One region of the Mesorhizobium sp. LCM 4577 genome, then DNA from elsewhere that is predicted to be linked to it. Evidence: riboswitches for the same ligand, from Rfam matches in the RefSeq annotation. Region 1 holds a riboswitch; the other holds the start of a gene.
What was found. Region 1 has a riboswitch for thiamine pyrophosphate ahead of thiB (thiamine ABC transporter substrate binding subunit). Riboswitches for the same ligand answer to the same signal wherever they lie in the genome.
Positions count from the first base shown of each region.

Region 2: it holds a riboswitch for thiamine pyrophosphate, as region 1 does, so the genes downstream of both, LCM4577_RS09255 (YkoF family thiamine/hydroxymethylpyrimidine-binding protein) here and thiB (thiamine ABC transporter substrate binding subunit) in region 1, are expected to answer to the same signal.

Region 1 is NZ_MDDU01000007.1:112,261-120,770, forward strand. Features, by position in the region: gene LCM4577_RS12095 (ABC-F family ATP-binding cassette domain-containing protein) at 1-1,298, opposite strand, end outside; gene LCM4577_RS12100 (thiamine diphosphokinase) at 1,300-1,944, opposite strand; TPP riboswitch at 2,082-2,187, shown strand; gene thiB (thiamine ABC transporter substrate binding subunit) at 2,240-3,241, shown strand; gene thiP (thiamine/thiamine pyrophosphate ABC transporter permease) at 3,463-5,079, shown strand; gene thiQ (thiamine ABC transporter ATP-binding protein) at 5,076-5,864, shown strand; gene LCM4577_RS12120 (M48 family metalloprotease) at 6,018-7,487, shown strand; gene LCM4577_RS12125 (caspase family protein) at 7,559-8,510, opposite strand, start outside.
Region 2 is NZ_MDDU01000004.1:160,283-165,664, reverse strand. Features, by position in the region: gene LCM4577_RS09275 (hypothetical protein) at 1-179, shown strand, start outside; gene LCM4577_RS09270 (DUF2934 domain-containing protein) at 286-516, shown strand; gene LCM4577_RS09265 (hypothetical protein) at 745-954, opposite strand; gene LCM4577_RS09260 (hypothetical protein) at 1,110-1,454, opposite strand; TPP riboswitch at 1,662-1,774, shown strand; gene LCM4577_RS09255 (YkoF family thiamine/hydroxymethylpyrimidine-binding protein) at 1,765-2,373, shown strand; gene LCM4577_RS09250 (ABC transporter permease) at 2,561-3,331, shown strand; gene LCM4577_RS09245 (ABC transporter ATP-binding protein) at 3,328-4,104, shown strand; gene LCM4577_RS09240 (ABC transporter substrate-binding protein) at 4,097-5,107, shown strand; gene LCM4577_RS09235 (hypothetical protein) at 5,171-5,382, opposite strand, start outside.

The DNA.
Region 1 (8,510 bases):
TTGGTCGGCTCGTCGAGCACCAGAAGGTTCGCCGGCCGCGCCAGAACGCGGGCCAGCAGCAGCCGCGCCCGCTCGCCGCCGGAAAGCTCGCGCACCGGCGTGCGCGCCTGCTCGGGCTTGAACAGGAAATCCTTCATGTAGGAGACGACATGGCGCTGCTCGCCATTGACGAGCAGGTTCTCGCCGCGCCCGTCGGTCAGGTAGTGCGCCAGCGTCTCCTGCGGGTCGACGGCCTCGCGTTTCTGATCGAGCGTCGCGATCTCGAGATTGACACCGAGCCGCACGGTGCCGGCATCCGGCGCCAGCTCTCCGGTCAGCATCTTCAGCAATGTCGTTTTGCCCGCGCCGTTCGGGCCGACCAGGCCGACGCGGTCGCCGCGCTGGATGCGGGTCGAGAACCCTTTGACCACGGTGAGGTCGCCAAAGCTCTTGTCGATGGCCTTGGCTTCGATCACCAGCTTGCCGGATTCGGCGGCGTCGCTCGCCACCATGGTGGCGGTGCCCTCGGCGCCGCGATGGCTGCGGAAGCGCTGGCGCATGGTCTGCAATTCGCCGAGCCGGCGCATGTTGCGCTTGCGCCTGGCGGTCACGCCGTAGCGCAGCCAGTGCTCCTCGCGCACGATCTGGCGGCCGAGCTTGTGCTGCTCGCGCTCCTCCTCCTCCAGCACCTGGTCGCGCCACTCCTCGAAATGCGCGAAGCCCTTGTCCAGGCGCCGCGTCTGGCCGCGGTCGAGCCAGACGGTGGCGCGCGAGACGCGCTCGAGAAAGCGGCGGTCGTGCGAGATCAGGATCACCGCGGAAGAGGTGCGGGCAAGCTCTTCTTCCAGCCACTCGATGACCGAGAGATCGAGATGGTTGGTCGGCTCGTCGAGCAAAAGGATGTCGGGCTCGGGCGCCATGACACGGGCTAGCGCAGCGCGGCGCGCCTCGCCGCCTGAAAGATCGTTCGGCCGCTCCTCGCCGGTGAGGCCGAGATGTTCCATCAGATAGGTGGCGCGATGCGGATCGTCGGCCGGGCCGAGGCCGGCTTCGACATAGGCGCGCACGCTGGCGAAACCGTCCATGTCGGGCATCTGCGGCAGATAGCGGACCGTGGCCGAGGGTTGGCGGAAGACCTCGCCGTCCTGCGGCTCGATCATGCCGGCGGCGATCTTGAGCAGCGTCGACTTGCCCGAGCCATTGCGGCCGACCAGCGCGATCTTCTCGCCGGCGGATGCGCTGAGCGCCGCGCCGTCGAGCAGCGGCGTGCCGCCGAAGGTCAGTTTAATGCCGTCGAGGTTGAGGAGTGGCGGCGCCATATCAGCTTTCTGGAAGAGGATAAGGGTGGGCCAGAAGCAGCGCCCGGCCGCGCTCCAGCGCGATGCCGAGCCGCCCTTTGACCTCGTTTGATATAGTGAGCGAGGAGCCGAACGCCACCTCGACGCGGTCGAGCGGCCATTTGGCGCCGGTCACAGTCAGGCCGCCAAGCTCGGAGAAGCCGAGCACCGAAAACAAGGTGCCCTCATCATAGTCGAAGCTCGATTTGCCGGGCAGGATCGGAACGCCTTCCTGCGCGCCGCTCGTCAGCAGCACCCGCGTGCCGGCGGCGGCCAGCCGCACGGCCAGCGCCAGATGCAGGACGGCATGGTCGGCGCGCTTGCCGCCAAAGGCTCCGGCCAGCACCAGGCTGGTGGCGCCGCGCTGAAGCGCTTCCGCTATGGCGAGCTCTCCGTCGGTCATGTCCTTCTCGGCCGGGAAGACTTTTCGCGGAACGGCGGCGAGATCATCCGGCAGGTTGGCCGGCACCGAATCGAAATCGCCAACCCAGAGTTCCGGGACGATATCCAGCAAGCGGGCATGGCCGATGCCGGCGTCGGCGGCGATGACGCGCGAGCCAGTGATCTGGCGTTCGAGCCGGGGCGTGCGGATGAGTTCGCCGCCAAGCAGGATGGTGAATGTGCCCATGGGCGTCGCCCTTACCAGCCCACCGGGCGAAACGGAAGCCGGATGCAGTGCGCTTCGGTTGCGAACCCTGCCGGCGAACATTAGCTGCCCGGCAAAACTTCCGCTTGCGCGCCGCTTCGGCCGGGCCTATCTGTCGAAACGCTCTAACGGGGTGCCGGACGTGATCCGGCTGAGAGGCGATCAAGCCAACCCGCTGAACCTGATCCGGTTTGTACCGGCGGAGGGATTAGACGTTTCGGACCATCCGGCGCCTCAATTCCTTGTCACTCGAACGAAGGAGGCGCCGATGCGCGCAATGCTGTCCAATCTCATTCTCGCAACCGGCCTTGTTGCGCTTCTGGCGGGCGTCGCGCCTGCCYAGGCCAAGGACAAGCTCACCGTCTATACTTATGAAAGCTTCACCGCCGATTGGGGACCCGGACCGGCCGTGAAGAAGGAATTCGAGGCCGAATGCGGCTGCGATCTCGAATTCGTCTCGGTGGCCGACGGTGTGGCGCTGCTCAACCGCGTCAAGCTCGAAGGCGCCGGCACCAAAGCCGATGTCGTGCTTGGCCTCGACACCAATCTGACGGCGGACGCGAAGGCGAGCGGCCTCTTCGCGCCGCATGGCGAAGTCTCCGGGATCAATGTGCCCGGAGGCTGGAGCGACGACACTTTCGTGCCCTTCGACTATGGCTATTTCGCCGTCGTCTACGACACGCAGAAGCTGAAAGTCCCGCCGAAGAGCCTGAAGGAGCTGGTGGAAGGCAGCGGCACCGACAAGATCGTCATCCAGGATCCGCGCACCTCGACGCCCGGCCTTGGCCTGCTTTTGTGGGTGAAGTCTGTCTATGGCGACAAGGCGCCGGAAGCCTGGGCCAAGCTCAAGACCAAGGTCCTGACGGTGACGCCGGGCTGGAGCGAGGCCTATGGCCTGTTCACCAAGGGCGAGGCTCCGATGGTGCTCTCCTACACCACCTCGCCGGCCTACCACATGGTGGCCGAGAACACCGAGCGCTACCAGGCGGCCTCCTTCGAGGAGGGCGAATACCTGCAGATCGAGGTTGCCGGCATCACCACGGCCGGCGCGAAGAACCCGCTGGCGCAGAAATTCATCGCCTTCATGACCGGACCGAAGTTCCAGGACGTCATTCCGGAGACCAACTGGATGTTCCCGGCCGGCAAGACCGACAAGCCGCTCAACCCGGCCTTCGACAAGCTGGTGAAGCCGACCAAGACCTTGCTGTTCAGTCCTGAGGAAGTGGCGGCCAACCGCAAGGCCTGGGTGGATGAGTGGCTGGCGGTGATGAGCAAGTAGGGCTGCGATGCTTGCGCCAAGGCCCCCCTCTCTGTCCTGCCGGACATCTCCCCCTCAAGGGGGGAGATTGGCTGTCACGCCGACTTTCGCCAATCTCCAATGCTGCAGGACTAAGCGGGGCGTCGAAGCTGCTAATCTCCCCCCTAGAGGGGGAGATGGCCGGCAGGCCAGAGGGGGGCGCGAAGGAACGCGGCGTTCGCTGAATCTCAACAAGGTGCAGCGTGCACGCCACGCGTGACTCCCGCATAACCGCTGGCGTCATCGCTCTTGCAGCAATCGCCATCCTCATCGGCGGCGCCTTCGCCGGCCTCGCCATCGAAGGCGCGCATGACCTCTCCGGCGCTGCCGCCGCCTTCGACAGCTATCTCTTTCGCGTCGCCCGCTTCACGCTTTGGCAGGCGGCTCTCTCGACGCTCCTGTCGGTCGCGCCGGCGCTGCTCGTGGCGCGCGCCTTGTCCCGGCATCCAGCCTTTCCCGGCCGCCGACTGATCCTGCAACTGTTCACCGTGCCGCTGGCATTGCCGGCAATCGTCGCCGCGCTCGGCATATTGGCGCTCTACGGTCGCGCCGGGTACTTTGCCGGCGTCTTCGCCGGGCTTGGCGGCGGAGAATGGCCCGGCATCTACGGCCTCTCCGGCATCCTGGTCGCGCATGTCTTCTTCAACCTGCCCTTGGCGACGCGCCTGTTCCTGGAGTCGCTGGGCACCATTCCCGCCGACCAGTGGCGACTGGCGAGCCAGCTTGGGATGAGCGCCCGCCCGGCCTTCCGGCTGATCGAATGGCCGGTGCTGCGCGCGGCCTTGCCGGGGATCGCCGGACTGGTCTTCATGCTCTGCATCACCTCCTTCACCATCGTGCTGACGCTGGGCGGCGGTCCGGCCGCGACGACGCTGGAGGTCGCCATCTACCAGGCGCTGCGCTTCGATTTCGATCCCGCGCGCGCCGTGGTGCTGACGCTGTTGCAGATCGCGCTGACCTTCATCGTGGTCGTCGCTCTCACGCGGCTCGGCGCCAACGCCGTCGGCGACGCCAATCTGCCGGTGGCGCCGCGCCGCTACCTTTCGGCGGGCCGCATGGAGAGCGTGCTGAATGGCGGCCTCATCGTGCTTGCCCTGCTGTTCGTCGCCGGACCGATGGCGGCGACGGTGGTTTCAGGTCTGGAGGCCGATCTCGGCCGATTGGCGGGCGAGGAGGCGGTGCGCCGCGCGACGCTCACCAGCGCGGGCCTTGCTTTGCTTGCGGCGCTGCTCAGCGTGACCTTGTCGCTGGCGCTGATCGCGGCGCGGCGCGCGCTGGCCCTGCGGCGCCGTGCCGGCAGCGCCATGTCGCTGCTCGAGCACGCCGCCGACACCGGAGCCGGCTTCGTGCTCGTCGTGCCGCCGATCGTGCTTGGCGCCGGCTGGTTCCTGGCGTTGCGCAGCATCACCGATGTCTTCGCCATCGCGCCGGTCATGGTCGTCGCCGTCAATGCGGTGATGGCCATGCCCTTCGCCATCCGCGCCATTCGCCCGGCCTATGATGCGGCGAGCGAACGCCATGAGCGGCTTTGCCTGGCGCTCGGCATATCCGGCTGGACCCGGCTCAGCCTGATCGACTGGCCGTCGCTGAGGCGGCCCTTGGCCACCGGATTCGCCTTCGCCATGGCGCTGTCGCTCGGCGATCTCGGGGTGATCGCGCTGTTCGGCAGCGATTCCGTACAGACCTTGCCCTATCTGCTTTTGGCGCGCATGGGCAGCTACCGGACCGCCGACGCCGCGGGACTCGCCTTGCTGCTCGGCCTCGTCTGCCTGATGCTGGTGGTCGTTGCTGACTGGCTGGGGCGGGAAGGAAAGTCATGACGACGACGATCGACGGCACCGCCGCGCATAAGGGCCTCACCGTCACGCTGGATGGTATCGCGTTCAGCTACGGCGAATCTTCCTTCCGCTTCGATGCCGAATTCGCGGCGGGCAGGATCACCGCCATCATGGGGCCGAGCGGTTCCGGCAAGTCGACGCTGCTCAATCTGATAGCCGGCTTCGAAACGCCCGATGCGGGCAGGGTGCTGATCGGCGGCATCGACATCGGCGACACGCCGCCTTCGGCGCGACCGGTGTCGATGGTGTTCCAGGAAAACAATTTGTTTGCCCACCTTTCGGTCGAAGCCAATGTCGGACTCGGCCGCTCGCCGTCGCTGAAACTCGGCGAGGCCGACCGCGTTGCCGTCGCCGAGGCACTGGCGCGTGTGGGCCTGGCGGGCAAGGAAAAGCGGCTGCCGCGCGAGCTTTCCGGCGGCGAGCGGCAGCGCGTGGCGCTGGCGCGGGTGCTGCTGCGCGACCGGCCGGTCTTGCTGCTCGACGAGCCTTTCGCATCGCTCGGCCCGGCGCTGCGCGAGGACATGCTCGATCTTGTCGCCGGCATCCATGCCGAACGCGAAATGACGGTGCTGTTCGTCACGCATCAGCCGGAGGATGCGCGCCGCATCGGCCAGGACGTGGCATTTCTCGATGAAGGCACGATCGCGGCGGCCGGGCCGGCCGACGATTTCTTCGACCGGTCTGGACCGGATGCGTTCAGGCGCTATATCGGCGATCAAGGCGGCACCGTTGCCGGATCACAACATATTGCCCGGAAGCGGACATAATTTACGGCCAAACCGGCAACGGGTGATCCGGCGTTTGCTTGCCTTGTCCGGGGGAGTATGGCTAGGTCCGGCCATGCTGGTCCGGCTGGGCCGTGATTTGCCGAAAGATGTCGAAAGGAAGCCGATCTGTCGACCGGCACTGAGAAAGTGTGGATGAGGCCACTGGCACGATTTTTCGCGCTGGCGAGCGTTGCCGTGGCGCTTGCCAGCTGCCAGATGTTCACGCCGCCGGACGTGCAGGAGAGCGGCTTCCAGCCTTCCGACAAGCCGATCACCGTCGACAACGTCGTCGCCAACGCCAAGCTCGCCGAAATGGCGAAAGCGCAGCATCCACGGATTCTCGCCACCTATGGCGGCGAATATTCCGATCCTAAGCTGGAACGCATGGTGGCCAAGGTCGTCGGCAATCTGACGGTGGTGTCGGCCAACCCGACCCAGACCTATCGCATCACCATCCTCAACTCACCCAATGTCAACGCCTTCGCGCTGCCGGGTGGCTATCTTTATGTGACGCGCGGGCTGCTGGCGCTGGCCAACGATTCCTCCGAGCTTGCCGCCGTCATCGCGCATGAGATGGGCCACGTCACCGCCAACCATGGCCTGCAGCGGCAGCAGCTCGAGGCCGAGGAAGGCCTGGCGACCAAGGTGGTTTCCGACGTGCTCGGCGACAGTCCGACGGCCAAGGCGGCGCTGATCCGCGGCAAGCTGAGGCTGGCGCAATTCTCGCGCAACCAGGAACTCCAGGCCGACGCCATCGGCATCAAGTCGATCGGCGAGGCGGGCTACGATCCTTACGCCGCCGGCCGTTTCCTGCAGTCGATGTCGGCTTACACGGATTTCCGCTCGGTCAGCGGCGCCACCGACGCCAGCCTCGACTTCCTGGCGACGCACCCCAACACGCCACAGCGCATCGAGCTGGCGCAGCGCCTTGCGCGTAATTTCGGCCCGCCCGGCGTCGGCACGCGCGACCGCGACGCATTTCTGGCCGGCATAGACGGCCTGCTCTACGGCGACACGCCGGAAGAAGGCTATGTGCGCGGCCAGACCTTCATGCACCCCAATCTCGGCGTCTCCTTCACGGTGCCGGACGGCTTCGTCATCGACAATTCGGCGGCCGCGGTGACCGCGACCGGGCCGGGCGACATCGCCATCCGTTTCGATGGCGTGGCGATCGACAAGTCGGTCTCGCTCACCGATTACATCCGCAGCGGCTGGGTGGCGGGGCTCGAAGACGCCAGCGTGCGCCAGGAGACGGTCAACGGCAACGAGGCGGCTATGGCGCATGCCAGCGCGCAAGGCTGGCAGTTCGATATCGCGGTGATCCGCGCCGGCGGGCAGGTCTACAGGTTGCTGACGGCCGCGCCTTCGGCCAGCACCGCGCTGGACCCGGTCGCGCGCTCGGTCAGCGGCTCCTTCCGCGTGCTGAGCCCGGCCGAGAAGGCGGCGCTGAAGCCGCTGCATATCCGGGTCGTCACCGTCCAGGCCGGCCAGACGATGGGTTCGCTCGCGGCCCAGATGGTCGGCGTCGACCGCAAGCTAGACCTCTTCCGCGTGCTCAACGCCATGTCGCCCGGCGCCAGCGTATCGGCCGGCGACAAGGTCAAGATCGTCACCGACAGGTAGCGTGTCGCGAGTTCAGCCCGACCGGGCTCCGTCGGCTGCTTGAACAATCGCCCGGTCGGGAGCCGTTGTCGTCACAAGCCGTCGCTGCCGGTTTCGCCACCCTCACTTTGGCCACCACCGGTACTGCCGCCGCCGGCGCGATTGGCGCCCTGGTTGCCGCCACTCCAGGGTGTCCTCCCGGTTTCCGGCGGCACCGGCTTGACCGTTGGCGTTACTGGAACTGTCGGTGCGATGGTCTTCGGTTTCGACACGGGCACGCGGACCACCTTTATCTTCGTGATGACCTTCGGGGGCTTGCAAGCCATGACCGCGGGACGCGCGAGATGCGCCGCAAGGCCCAGGATGCCCATCGAGTACACGTCCTGCCGCTCCATGCCGGCCTTGAGGAAAGCCAGCGCGCGGTCCGGGTCGGTGGGTACGCCATTGCGGCCTTCCTTGAAGATCATCGCAAGGTTCTTCATGGCATCGACATGTCCCATCGCCGCTGCCTGGAGCAGCAGGTCGAGCCCCTTGCCGGTATCACGCTGGACGCCGAGACCGTCGAACAAAGCGCGGCCCCAGACGGCCATGGCGTAGGGGTCTCCCTTGTCGGACGCTGTCGAATAGAGGTCGTTCGCCTTCGCCAAGTCGACGGAGCCGATAGAGCCGAGCGCGAACAGGGCGCGGATATGTCCCTTGTCCGCGGCCTCCTGGATCGCCTGTCTGGCTTCGTCGATCCTGCCGGACGCCAGAAGCGTCCGCCCCAACTCGTAACGGAAGCGCGCAATGTCGGGATAGGATTTCACCGCCGCCTCGCAGGCTTCGACAGCTCCGCCGCCGATCTCGTTCGGCAAGCGGCCTGGGACGACACCCTGCAGGTCGAGCGGCTCGCCGGCGGCCTGGTCGCAAGGATCGACGTTTGGCGACAGCTTCACCGTCGCCTGTTTCGCGGCGCTGCCCGCGCGGATCTGGAAGCCGATGTCGACGGGAGCGGCCGAGCCGATCTGCGGCTCGTAGCGCAGATTGCCGACCTCGGCGGCCTTC
Region 2 (5,382 bases), on a different contig from region 1:
TCGCCGCCATGGTCGACAAGCTGCTGGCCGAGCACAGAACCGGCCTGCTGTCGATGCAAGAGGCAATTTCCCTGCTGCGCCAGCGTACAGGAACCGACCGCTCTGACGCGGATTTGGCCGGATTGATTACAAAGAAGGCAGCGCATCTGGGCGTCGCGGTCGTCATCGACGGACACTGAGCGAAATTGCCGTCAAAGTCGATCGCTTGCATGCGATAGCGAAGACGCCGCGTGAAAATTCGGCTAATGTTCGCGCCGGGGACCGTCCCAACATCAGGAGGCGACAGTGACGGACGACAGGCACGAACGCATTCGCCAGCGGGCACACGAGATCTGGGAGCAGGCCGGCCGGCCCGAGGGCGCCCACATGGAGCATTGGGATCAGGCGACCGCCGAGATCGATGCCGCAGGCAAGCCGAAGGCGAAGAGTTCGAAGAAGGCCGCCGCCAAGGCCGAGAAGCCCAAACCCAAGGCCCCCGCCAAGGCAAAGGCGGTCAAACCGAAAGCCAAGGCCTGATCTCCGGCGACCGCCGCTGCCAAGCCTCATTCGATCCACGGAAGGTGAAGGCGCGGCCGTGTCTCGCGCTTCGATTCCCGGCACGTCGATTTGTGGCGCCCTGTATCGGCAGCACCGAGCCTTCCCCTCACTGCCCATGGCGGCCGGCTGACCGGCACGCTCGGCATTGCCTTCGCCGGCAGTCAGGTCGGCGGCAGCGCGGGGCTGCAGTTCAGCTGGTAGGCGGGGCTACCGCCGTCCTTGCTTTCCGGCGTATCGCGCGACCGCGCACAGGAAAGCCAGCGCGGCCGTGTCGCAGGCGGCCCGCGACGGCGACGGACCCTTGGCGAAAAGGACCGCGTCCGCGACGGGGATAGTCAGGCCGTGCTTCCGGGCGAATGAGGTGACTTCGTAGGGTTGGTCGTCGGGCTGTATGCCGATGTCGATGCGCTGGTCCATCAAAACGAATTCCTCCCTGGTATGCGGCTTACCCTCCTTCGCCTGAGAGGAATTAACCACCGGCCGCTCGTGCGCGTCCACCAATTGGCAATTGTGTGAAACGATGCATTTTGCGACGGGTGGCCTAAGGGTTGCAGCGCTGCGATTGTCCGGACTCACCACGCATCGCTCGACCGGGCAAACCTTATCCCCGCCGCCGTCATCGCGCTTTCGCATTCGCTGATCAGCCTCAGATTGCGCGAATATCGCGCCACAGTCTCCGGCAGCCAGGCCGCGCAGGCCTCGACATAGGCGCGGCCATGCACCAGCGTGCCGGTCGAAAGCCGCTCGTCCTTCTCGGCGATCACTTTCAGATATTGCCGGATGAAGCGGATGTCGTCGGCGATGTCCTGGCTGGCCATGCGCCATGCGCCGGCAAGACGTTCGCGCTCGGCGAGCGGCAGTGGCGACAGCAAGGGGCGGGAGAGGTCGGCGAAAGCGGCATGGTTCGCGGTGTCCAAGCAAGTCCCCTCAAAAGAAGGGAAGTATCGTACTTTATGTACGAAAAGTAAGCAAGCGCGATTCGTACAATTTGAACGATAAAGCGGCTATAAAGAATCCGCGAAAATCTCATAACCGGCCATCTCCCCTTCGGGGGAGATGAGGCTCCCCGCCCAATTGGCTCTGCAAAAAAACGCTTCCCCTTTCGCTCGAACAGTGCTTTAACCGGCCATCCACAGGGGTGCTCCGTACGGTCGGGGCTGAGATGGTGGCGGCAAGCCTCCGGACCCTAAAGCTGATCTGGATAATACCAGCGGAGCGAGGCGGGCCATGTTTTCCGGCGCACAGATTTCCCTTTATCCCATGGCCGACGATTTCGTCGGCGTCATCCTTGGCGCGCTCGGTGCGCTCGACCCTTACCGCGACAGGCTGYGGATCGAGACCGACGACATTTCAACGCTGCTGGTCGGGCCGCCCGAAGTGCTGTTTCCCGCAATGCGTGACCTGTTCGTGGCGGCCGCCAAAAGCGGTAATCATTGCGTGCTGTCGGCCGCGGTCTCGCGCGGCTGCCCCGGCGAGCCGGACGACCCGATCTGCCGCTCCGACGAGATCGGCGGCCCGGCGATCCCGCTCGAGGAACGCAAGGCGGCCGCGCTCAGTGCCGTGCATGCGACACCCTCGACCAGCCAGGCGGTGGCGGCGCAGTTCTCGCTCTATGTGATGGGCACCGGTGACCACATGGACGAGATCTATGGCTGCATCGACTTCCTGAAACAGTCCGGCGTCTTCGAGCGCTCGAAGCATTTCTGCACCAAGCTGCGCGGCGACGCCGGCGCGGTGTTCGCCACGCTGAACGAGGCGTTCTGCCGCTTCGGCCCTGGCGCCGGGCATGTGACGCTCGACATAACGATTTCGGCGAACAGCCCGACCGCGGTTTGAGCCCGCGCAAGCTCGAGCTGTCGAGGTAGATGTCGTGGCTGTTTGGTACGATCCRTTGCGCGGGGGAGAGGGCGCTTCGTCGAGAGAACTTTCGACGATTGGCGAAAGCGGTCGCGACGGCCAATCTCCCGCGCAAGGGGAGAGATTAACCTTCACGCGAACCTTCGCTAATTTCTTCCCCGCCGCACTGGCTTTCGCCCTTTTCCTCACCGCCTGGGAGCTCTACGCCCGCTTCGGCGGCATAGCCCCTACTGTGCTCCCCGCGCCGTCCCGCGTGCTGGCGCAAGCCTGGGAGAATCGCGCGGCACTGGCCGACAACACGCTGCCCACCATCCGCGCCACGCTGGCCGGCTTCGCCTTCTCTCTCGTCGCAGCCTTCATCCTCTCGGCGCTGGTCGATTTTTTGGCCCCCCTGCGCCGGGCGCTGTTCCCGCTGCTGATCGCCAGTCAGACCTTGCCGCTGGTGGCGATCGCGCCGCTGGTGGTGTTGTGGTTCGGCTTCGGGCTGTTGCCGAAGATACTGCTCGTGGCTTTGGTCACCTTCTTCCCGATGATGGTGGCGCTGGTCGAGGGCTACGCCGCCACGAGCACCGAAATCAGCCAGCTGCTCGCCGCCATGGGGGCAGGGCGCTGGCGCATCTTTTGGCTCGCGCGGCTGCCGTCGGCGCTGCCCTATTTCTTCGCGGGCCTGAGGATCTCCATCACCTATGCGGTGGTGGGCGCGATCTTCGCCGAATATGCGGGCGCGGCGAAGGGGCTGGGTATCTACATGCTCAGCGCCAAGAACAATTTCCGGCCCGACCTTGTGCTCGCGGCGGTCGCCGTCAGCTCGGCGCTGACGCTGGTGTTGTTCGGCCTTGCCGTGCTGGTGCAGCGCCTGGCCATGCCGTGGGAAAATGCAAAGGGCGAAAGGGCGGGGCATGGCGGCAACAGGCCTTCCGGGGAGGGCCGGCGATGAAGCGCCTCGAGCTCCGCGACCTGCGCAAAAGCTTTGGCGCGCTCGAGGTGCTGGCCGGCATTTCGCTTCATGTCGCGGCGGGTGAATTCGTCTCGATCCTCGGCCCTTCCGGTGCCGGCAAGTCGACATTGTTCCAACTGCTCACCGGCGCGATCCGGGGCGAGGGCGAGATGCGCTTCGACGGCGCGCCGCTCGACGGCGCCCGCTTCGCCTTCATGCCGCAGCGCGACGCGCTGATGCCGTGGCGGCGCATCATCGACAATGCGACGCTGGGGCTGGAAGTGCAGGGCATGAAGCGCAGCACGGCGCGCGAGCGCGTGGCGCCGTTGTTCGCCGAGTTCGGTCTTGCCGGCTTCGAGCGCGCCTGGCCGGCCGAGCTGTCCGGCGGCATGCGCCAGCGCGCGGCGCTCTTGCGCACCGTGGTGCAGCAGCGCGACATGCTGTTGCTCGACGAGCCTTTCGGCGCGCTCGACGCGCTGACCCGCGCGGCTATGCAGCGCTGGCTGGAGACGATCTGGCGGAGCCACCGCTGGACGGCGCTGCTTATCACCCATGACGTGCGCGAGGCCGTGCTTCTGTCCGACCGCATCTATGTGCTGTCCGAGCGCCCCGCACGGATTGTGCGTGAAGTGGCGGTGCCGCTGCCGCGCCCGCGCACCGAAAGTGCCGAGCTCGCCCGCGAGGCGGCGGCGATCGAGGCCGACATCCTCGACACGCTGCTTGGCCGGCCGGTCCCAATCAACGAACACCCGATGGAGAACCGAAATGATTGATATTACCCGCCGCCAGGCGCTGCTTCTGGCCGCCAGCCTGCCATTTGCCGGAGCCGCCACGCGTGCCCGGGCCGCATCGCAAAAGATCACCGTCGCGCTCGACTGGACGGTCAACACCAACCACGTTGGCCTGTTCGTGGCGCGCGACAAAGGCTTTTACCGCGACGCAGGCTTGGAGGTGGAGATCCTGCCCTATGGCGACACGGGTTCGGGCACGCTGGTCGCCAGTGGCAATGCCGATTTCGGCATTTCCGGCTCGCTCGGCCTGTTCACGCAAAAGAGCGCCGGAGCCGACCTGAAGGCCGTCTATGCCGTCGTCCAATCGGAGACCGGCCGCGTCGTCTTCAACGCCGACCGCACCGCTATTCAAAGTCCGAAAAATCTCGACGGCCTGACCTATGGCGGCTTCGGCAGCGCCTGGGAGAATGCGCTGCTGCAGACCATCATCCGCCATGACGGCGGCAAGGGCGATTTTTCGACCGTGACGCTGGGCACCTCCGCCTACGACGCACTGGCCAACGGCGCGGTAGATTTCACGCTGGAAGTCTCGACCTGGGAAGGCGTCGAGGCCGAGCTGAAGGGCCTCAAGCAGCGCAGCTTCCGCTACGCCGATTACGGCGTGCCGGACGAGCACACCACGCTGATCGTCTCCAGCAACGCCTACCTCGTCGCCAACCCGAAGGCCGCCGCGGCCTTCGTCCAGGCGACGCGGCGCGGCTACGAATTCGCCGTGGATCATGCCCAGGAGGCAGGCGAGCTGCTGATCGCCGCCAACAAGGACACGCTCACCAACCCGGCGCTGATCGATGCATCGCTGAAGGCGCTGAACGACGGCCATTTCCTGAAGAGCGCAAACGGCGCCATCGGTACGATGGACAAGGCCAAGATGGAAGCGATGGGCGGGTATTTGTTTGCCTCGGGGATATTGCTTGACGGCAACGGCAAGGCGTTGAAGGACAAGCCGGCTTTGGGCGCGTATTTCACGAACGAGTTTCTGGGGTAGCGGCCAAGCGCCGAAGGAACGCGGCTTTGCGCCGGGACCTTGCCGGGAAATCCGGTGCGGAGCCTAATTCTTGACGATGGTGCGAAGCAGCGAGGTTTTGATGTGCCACCCCGGTTCGCCTTGCAGCGACAGGGCGGCTTCATAGAATTTCGCCATGGCCGGACACAGGCCCGGAAAGTCCGGGTTGGCGTTTGAGACGGCCTCCATCTCGGCCGGCGTGCCCCCGATCTTTTTGAAAATGTCAGCGACCAGCGACCAATCCTGATCGCTGGGCG